Regions from separate parts of the Paenisporosarcina sp. P4_B8 genome, predicted to be linked through region 2. Evidence: a T-box and tRNA genes for the amino acid it is inferred to sense, from the RefSeq annotation. Region 2 holds a T-box; the other holds one or more tRNA genes.
What was found. A T-box is a leader RNA that pairs with one kind of tRNA and senses whether it is charged. The one in region 2 lies ahead of AC1DSK_RS10480 (valine--tRNA ligase), so its partner is inferred to be a tRNA-Val.
Positions count from the first base shown of each region.

Region 1: it has a tRNA-Val gene. The T-box ahead of AC1DSK_RS10480 (valine--tRNA ligase) is inferred to sense a tRNA for this amino acid. The anticodon was not compared.

Region 1 is NZ_JBFUHX010000002.1:26,312-30,743, reverse strand. Features, by position in the region: gene AC1DSK_RS02235 (DNA-3-methyladenine glycosylase family protein) at 1-719, opposite strand, end outside; gene AC1DSK_RS02230 (thermonuclease family protein) at 898-1,509, shown strand; gene AC1DSK_RS02225 (2'-5' RNA ligase family protein) at 1,527-2,051, shown strand; tRNA gene AC1DSK_RS02220 (tRNA-Val) at 2,129-2,201, shown strand; gene AC1DSK_RS02215 (DUF5666 domain-containing protein) at 3,171-3,503, opposite strand; gene AC1DSK_RS02210 (IS110 family RNA-guided transposase) at 3,926-4,432, opposite strand, start outside.
Region 2 is NZ_JBFUHX010000009.1:118,963-123,394, reverse strand. Features, by position in the region: gene AC1DSK_RS10495 (AbrB family transcriptional regulator) at 1-427, shown strand, start outside; gene AC1DSK_RS10490 (hypothetical protein) at 618-1,169, shown strand; gene AC1DSK_RS10485 (hypothetical protein) at 1,162-1,353, opposite strand; T-box leader at 1,447-1,672, shown strand; gene AC1DSK_RS10480 (valine--tRNA ligase) at 1,719-4,364, shown strand.

The DNA of each region.
Region 1 (4,432 bases), on a different contig from region 2:
TGCAAACCGATATCTGCAAGTGGAAATAAATTGGGTCTGCCCAATCCGAAAAGCAAAAAACTTCCCGCTGTCCATGGACCGATTCCACGATATTTCACTAGAGTCTCAATAATTTTTTCATCATCTTGATAAGAAAGTGATTCAAGATCCAGTTCTCCGTTTGCAATAGCTTTTGAAACACCGATTACATATTCTGCTTTTCTCGTACTGAATTGCAATTTCCGCAGATTTTCAACTTGAAGTTCCCCTACTGCAGCAGGATCAGGATACACCCATACTCCTTCCACTTGTTCGCCGAATGTATGAACAAATCGCTCTGTTAATGTATGTGCAAAGGATAAATTCAACTGCTGGTGAATAATGCTTTTCATTAAGGTCGCATACAACGAAAATTCCCGAATGATGGGTGTCCCCCGGTGTTCTTCAAATAGTAAAGCAAGGTTCGTTTTTGCAAAGTGTTCATGAATAGGTTCTAGGGAACGGTCGAAATGAAAAATTTCTTTGATTTTTTGGATTTCTTTATCGTCTTCAGGTCCTATTATTTTGAATGCAGGCTCAACGGTTGTCCCAAAGGCTTGAACCTTATATATTTTGCGCTCTTCAGTTGGCACCATTACATATCGCTTTTCTTTGTTTAAAGAAATTAATGGATCCATTGATAATCGATCGAGCACACGCTCGAAATTATAAGGGAAATCTAAATGAATAGTTTCTGTCATAGTCGTTTCCTTCCTGTTCGGTTATATTTAGTACATACATTTAGACAGTAAAAATCGAGGGATATAAATGAAAAAATGGTTGTGGCTCCTTCTCGTTCCAGTTCTCTTCGCAGGCTGTGATGTGAGTTCGAATTCTACTGATAAATAAACCAGTGCAAACGATACGATTCCAGTCGAATTGATTGCTGTCATTGATGGAGATACCATTAAAGTAAAGTATAACGGAAAGATAGAAACTGTTAGGTATTTATTAATCGATACTCCCGAAGTAAGACACCAAACACTTGGGAATCAGCCTTTTGGTGACGAAGATAGTGAACGGAATGAACAGTTGCTGAAGAATGTTGCTGTGTCTCTCAAATTTGATGAAGGAGACCGCTATGATGATTACGAGCGTCTTTTGGCATATGTTTATGCAGATGGACAATCCGTCCAAGAAATGTTGCTATCAGAAGGGCTTGCTCGTGTTGCCTATGTTTTCCCTCCAAATGATCGTTATGTAGATGCTTACAAAGAAGCTGAAGCAATTGTCCGTAAAAACAATTTGGGAGTATGGGAATATAAAAACTATGTAACTAAAAGAGGATTCGATGAAACAAAAGTTGAAGAAGAAAAAACAGAAGTAAATAAACAGCCGAGCGAATGCTTAATTAAAGGCAATATCAATCGTGAAAAAAAGAAAATTTATCACATACCAACAGGAAAATATTATGATCAAACAAAACCAGAAAAATGGTTTTGTTCAGAGCAGCAAGCATTGGATGCAGGATTTAAAAAATCTGGGGAATAACTAAAGGAGAAATGAATATGCAAGTACTTGTCTTAAGGTTTGATTACAAACTTTCCACAAAATTAGAGCATGATAGCAAAGACTTACACTTAGCTTCAAGACGGGGCAATGAAACGCAAATGCCTCCACATATCAGCCTGTTTTCTTTTGAAAAGATCAATCCGGCGACATTAAAAGAACAAGTAAACAAATGGATAGAACAACAAAAACAACTAGACATTTCTTTTTCTTCATTAGGTTTCTTCAAACAGAATGGTACTTTTTTTGCGGCTCCCGTCGTTACAAAAGAATTGGAGACGTTTCATCGGGAATTATTTTCATTAATTTCGCATTTACATACGAATGAAATATCTCCCTACCTGCCAGGTAAATGGGTTCCTCATTCTTCACTAATTAACAAAGTTCCTCTCACCGCGTGGGGTCCGCTTTTCCAGAGAGCCAGCTTAGCGTTTGAACCGCAATCAGGCAAGGCGGTCGCGATAGAATGCTGGTCGATTGTAAATGGACATGCACAAACTGAATGGACATATTTTTTAAAGTAATTTATTCGCAAATTTCTTCACTAGGTCATTGACTATTAGCCTATGAACGATATAATAGAATTTGTCCTAGTAAAAACGATCTTGTAGCTCAGCTGGGAGAGCGCCACCTTGACAGGGTGGAGGTCGCTGGTTCGAGCCCAGTCGGGATCATTGGGTGCCAAACCCGCAGGAAACCTTTAGGAACAAGGGTTTCTCCAAAAAAGCATCATCTCTTAGGAGGTGGTGCTTTTTCTATTTCTAAAGATATGGGTTGTAATATGGGTTGCGATTTTCAAAAAAAGTACACTCAGAAGAACGTGCTTTTATATTGTTTTCAACTCTTCTTTTCCTTAATGACCTTCACACTGCCAGTGTGAGTGCCAAGTAAGTCTAAATTTGATGATTACCGATATAATAAGGTTTATTTAGTATTCCTTTCGGTTTCATTCGGTATTTACCAAATCCTGCTGGTTTCTTTGAATTCATCTAATTCCTCCAATTTCCCAATTTTCTTCTTCAACTAACCTGCCCCGTTAGTACAATAAAAAAGATGATTTTCAGTTAGTTGAAGAAGAAATGCGTTCAGTAACATATCTATTCTATCGCTGAACGAGTGTGCTGCATTAACAGTAGGTTGACATAACACCAGGATCAGGAAGTGATCATTTTCGGTCAAAAACCATTAGTCTTCCATATTGGGGAATCATAAGCATTTTCTCTTAAGAATTTTACAAACATAAAAAGAAGTCGCCCAAAACAATACAGGTAATGAATTAGAAGCAAATGCATGTTCTCTTAAGAATCCTACAAACATAAAATACCTCCTATATAAAAATATGCAAGAAAATCCGAGCTTATTTCCTTGAAGAAAAAAAGTTTCCTTAATGCAACTATAGAATAACATATGCATTTTCCCTTGAGAATTCTACAAACATAAAAATACTTCCTGGAGGTAGTAAAAAAATGAACTGGCTTGAATGGTGTATGCACAACGCGTTGACATAACATCCGGATGAGGAAGTATTCGACTTCATTACTCCATAAGAAAAAGCCGCCTGTAAAGGCAGCTGGTTATTCAACTAAAGCACCCGTTAGTTGAATACAACATTATTTCTTCTGGACATATCTTAATCTTCATTCTTAACTATATACAACAAATACAGAGATTTTTTCAGCAATCTTTTCATCTGCTTCTTGATTTTCTAACCATACTTCCACGTTGTCTCCCACTTCTAATTTGTCGAAGCTATTTCTTGTACCTTCAAATTCTGTATCATCATTAATAAAAATTTCATAAACAGGATACTCAGCTTCTGGGTCATCTCCAAATACTTCAATTTTTATGCTATTTTCTCCGATCTCATAAATACTGCCTTCGATATCGTTTGAATTAACCGGGTTACAACCACCCAATGCAAATAACGTAATTAAAAGAGTGATAACATGCCTTTTCATCCAAGAAATCTTCTTCAATTCACATCTCCCCCTGTTTTATCATATTATTTTCTTTATTSAACTAACCTCCCTCTATAAATATTGATGTATCAACGGTTTGCACCACTTCATAATGTAGAAAAAATATTTTTCATCTAATTTATAAACATTATCTTGAATTTCTTGTTTTTATTACCAAATAGAGCGTACGCTTCGCTAAAACTAATGGAAATCATTAGCTTTTTTCTCCACTATGTGATGCACAATGGATCTCTGCGAAACTTATGATGACGGACCCTCCYATGTCTCTTAGCGTCAATTGCGCTTACATTCCTTCGTTCGGTCTATTCATAAGGCAGAGGCCTGCTTAGCTGCCCCGGGGACTCGTGGTCTTAGTTTAGTTATGATGCTGGCTTCTCCGTGTCATCCTTCTGGTTATAGGTCTCGATGATAAGAAATGTTTACGCTGTCTCTGCGAGACAGTAGAGATCCTTCATCATATATTGCTCATTAAAATGGACTTTCTTTTTACAAATACCATGCAATACTTTTAGTAATTTACCGCAYAGGACCACCATCGACTGCTTACCCCGCAAGGGATTTTGTTGGCGTGTTGTGTAGTATTCATGAAGCCGTTTAAACGCTTCGTWATGACGWATGAGTGGGACGATTACTTTGAAAAGAATATATCTAAGTCTCYWTCTTCCTCGTTTGGAGATATGTTTTTGCCCMTTATGTTGACCAGATGAGTTTTCACGTAATGTCAATCCCGCTAGTTTAATCAATTGGCGTGGATTTTCATAAAGCGAAAAGCTTCCTACTTYTGAAAKTAAATCAACAATTGTTGCATCTCCTAAACCAGGAACAGAAGAGAGAAACTCAWATTCCATAGTTGTTTGTGCCATTTCGGCTAATTGACTATTCACAGATTCAATTTCGTTTTCTAATAAGCGATACTGACSTAGAAG
Region 2 (4,432 bases):
GATGGCCCCTATTTTATCAATGGCCATTGTGCAGTTCGTGACAGACCATCCAGTTATCGAAGTGCCTTCCATCGTATTAATTCTGTCTCAAATATTTGTGGGTGCTCATTTAGGCTTACAGCTCGAAAAAGTAAGAGATCAATTGTCGATACGATTGTTCGCAGCGATTGTGCTGACAAACTTGGCGCTTATTGCATTTTGTGGATTCGTTGCATACGTACTGACAAACATTCATCCAGTTAACACGTTTCTAGATTTCTTTATTAGCGCAGCGCCTGGAGGAATTGCCGAAATGTCCATTACAGCATTGGAAACGGGTGCAGATTTGTCGACCGTCACCAGTTTTCATTTATTCCGGATTTTCTTTATCCTGCTGATTGCAGGACCTGTGATGACGTATGCATTGAAAAAATGGTCGAAAGCCTGATGTTTGATAGTGAGCGGTTGCTTAGACTGACTTTTCGGCGTTGTCATCTGAAATAGAGCTGGTGACGTCTTAAAAAATAATGAACTACGTCCGAGAAACTTTAGGAACAATAAGAAGTTCTTCACGAAAGCATAAAGGCTCGTTCCCTCGCATAAAATCTTTCACATAGCTTTGTGAAGGAGGACAAGAAGTGAATCAAGTTAATTGGAAGCTTCAAGAAGTTTTTTATTTCCCGGAAAGTTTTGGGGTGCCAACAAATGCTTCACTAATTGAGGTCAAGCCACAAGTAGAGTTTCAGCAAGTTAAAGGAGTAAGCAGTTTATATGGAATTTACCATATTGCAGCACATGTAGCTTTCCAACCAGGTGAATGTGAGCACCACGGAACGTCTGAATGGGTTTCAATCGAGGACTTGGACATGAATGGGGAAAACGGCTACTTTGAATATGCGGTGCCTTTATTCGTGGAATTACCTCCAAATTATGTTCATGGCAAAGTAGAGCCTGAAATCCATCTGTCGGACGTAAATGCATCTGTCACCGATGAAAAAACATTGAAAGTGGAATGGAGCGTTACTTGCTCGTATGAACTTCCTGAACCACGGGAATCCTCTTCCGTAGAAGTATTCACTGAGCCTGTCAATTCCACTTCCGAGGAAAATCCGGTGGTCAAAGAAAATATAGCATTGCCATTCTTCCTGAGTGATTTAAAAGACGGCTACTCCGTCTATGAAGTTAAATAATATCTTTTTGAAATAAAAATAAGATGAAAATTAACAAGCACAGCAGCAAGAAATCGAAGGTCGTCGGGATGAAAATGGTACGGATAAGTTCGAAAACTGTGATCGGCAAAATGATGTCTTTGCAGTAGAAGCGGGTTCTTCGAAGCCACGGTGGAAGCAGATAAGGATTATATCCTCTTCGCATTGAGATTCCTCCTTTCAAAAATACTTGACGAGTTGTCGTGCAGTCCTATACAATAATCTCATCTTGGAAATACAATATGTTACAAAACTAAATAACAATGCATTGATTGGGAAGAGTAAAGTGGTGCTGTTTTCACAAGAGAGGGAACGTTTGGTGAGAGTTTCCGTTAACACACATTTGAATGTCGCCCATGAGCAGTTTCTGTGAACCTGTAGTAGCAGAAACCGGTTAAAAGCCGTTATATAAACTTGAGAGCGTGATGATTTTTTTGTCATCTGCGAATAAAGGTGGTACCGCGAACAACTCCTTCGTCCTTTTTGTGACGACAGGAGTTTTTTTGTTTTCAAAAAAAGGAGGAATCGATTATGACTGAACAAAAACCAGAACTTTCAACGAAGTATGATCCGAAGTCCATTGAACAAGGGCGCTACGAATGGTGGCTGAAAGGAAAGTATTTTGAAGCACAGCCTGAAAGCGGCAAAGAACCATACACCATTGTAATCCCACCGCCAAACGTAACAGGTAAATTACACTTGGGCCATGCTTGGGACACAACACTTCAAGATATTTTAATCCGCATGAAACGCATGCAAGGATATGATGCACTATGGTTGCCAGGAATGGACCATGCAGGTATTGCGACACAGGCAAAAGTAGAAGAAAAACTTCGTTCTGAAGGTAAGTCACGTTACGATTTAGGACGTGATGAATTTGTTAAAGAGACTTGGAAATGGAAAGAAGAATATGCAGGTCATATTCGTACGCAGTGGTCAAAAATTGGATTAGGTCTTGATTACTCACGTGAACGTTTTACACTCGATGATGGCTTATCAAATGCTGTTAAAGAAGTATTCGTTAAGCTTTACAACAAAGGGCTTATTTATCGCGGCGAACGTATCATCAACTGGGATCCAGCAACGAAAACAGCGTTATCTGATATCGAAGTAATCCATCAAGACGTACAGGGTGCTTTCTATCATATGCGATACCCGCTAACAGATGGCACGGGTCATATTGAAGTTGCGACAACTCGACCGGAAACGATGCTGGGGGATACTGCAGTAGCAGTTCACCCGAAAGACGAACGCTACATGCACTTAATTGGTAAAACCGTTACATTGCCGATCATAGGACGCGAAATCAAGATCGTTGCAGATGATTATGTGGATATGGAATTTGGAAGCGGTGCTGTTAAAATTACACCTGCACATGACCCGAATGACTTTGAAATCGGTAACCGTCACGACTTAGAGCGCGTATTGGTTATGAAAGAAGACGGAACGATGAATGACAATGCGGATAAATATGCAGGGATGGATCGCTTCGAATGCCGCAAGCAAATTGTTGCGGATCTTCAAGAAGCGGGAGTATTGTTCAAAATCGAAGAGCATATGCATTCAGTTGGGCACTCAGAGCGTAGCGGCGCAGTAGTTGAGCCGTATCTTTCAACACAGTGGTTCGTAAACATGCAGCCACTCGCAGACGAAGCAATTAAATTGCAGCGAGGCGAAGACAAAGTACAGTTCGTACCGGAACGCTTTGAAAACACCTATATGCGCTGGATGGAGAACATCCGCGACTGGTGTATTTCTCGTCAATTATGGTGGGGCCACCGCATTCCAGCTTGGTACCACAATGAAACGGGCGAAATTTACGTAGGTCATGAAGCACCTGCAGACATCGAAAACTGGAAACAAGATGAAGACGTTTTGGATACATGGTTCTCATCTGCACTATGGCCGTTTTCAACAATGGGCTGGCCGGACGAAACAAACGAAGAATTCAAACGTTACTACCCGACTGATGTATTAGTAACAGGATATGACATTATATTCTTCTGGGTATCACGTATGATTTTCCAAGGAATTGAGTTCACGGACCAACGTCCATTTGACGATGTATTGATTCACGGACTTGTACGTGCTGAAGATGGACGTAAAATGTCTAAGTCATTAGGCAACGGAGTAGACCCGATGGACGTAATTGATAAATACGGTGCGGATGCACTTCGTTACTTCTTATCAACTGGTTCATCACCAGGGCAAGATTTACGTTTCTCAATCGAGAAAGTGGAATCGGTTTGGAACTTCGCGAATAAGATCTGGAACGCTTCACGTTTTGCCATGATGAACATGGAAGGCATGAAGTTTGAAGATATTGATTTAAGCGGAGAAAAATCTGTTGCGGACGCATGGATCTTGACTCGCTTGAATGAAACAATTGACCAAGTAACAAAACTGGCAGAGAAATATGAGTTTGGTGAAGTAGGGCGTGCCCTTTATAACTTCATCTGGGATGACTTCTGTGACTGGTACATCGAAATGGCGAAGTTGCCGTTATACGGTGAAGATGAAGATGCGAAGAAAATGACTCGTTCAGTGTTGGCATACGTTTTAGACAACACGATGCGTTTACTACATCCATTCATGCCATTCATCACGGAAGAAATCTGGCAGAGCCTACCGCATGAAGGCGAATCAATTACGATTGCTGCATGGCCGACTGTTAATGAATCATTGACGGACAGCACAAAAGCATCAAGCATGAAATTACTTTCGGATATCATCCGTTCAGTACGTGCGATCCGTGCAGAAGTACAAACGCCAATGAGCAAAAAAGTGCCGTTATACATCTCTGCTAAAGATTCAGAAACATTAGCAGTACTCGAAGCAAATGCGATGTACTTGGAGAAATTCTGTAACCCAGAACCATTGGTTTTAGGTCAAGGGATTGAAGCACCAGGTCAATCAATGTCAAGTGTCGTTTCAGGTGCAGAACTATTCTTACCACTTGAAGGCTTAATCGACGTAGCAGCTGAAACTACACGATTGGAGAAAGAGCTGGAGAAATGGGCGAAAGAAGTTAAGCTTGTAACAGGCAAACTTTCAAATGAACGTTTCGTTTCGAAAGCACCTGAAGCAGTTGTTGCAGAAGAACGCGCAAAACAACAGGATTACATCGAAAAACATGCAACCGTTGAAAAACGCTTGGCTGAATTGAAGAATTTATAAGTTAGTGATGATGCCTCAAAAGCTTAGGCTTTTGGGGTGTTTTTTATGGTGTGAAGAATAGTTTATCT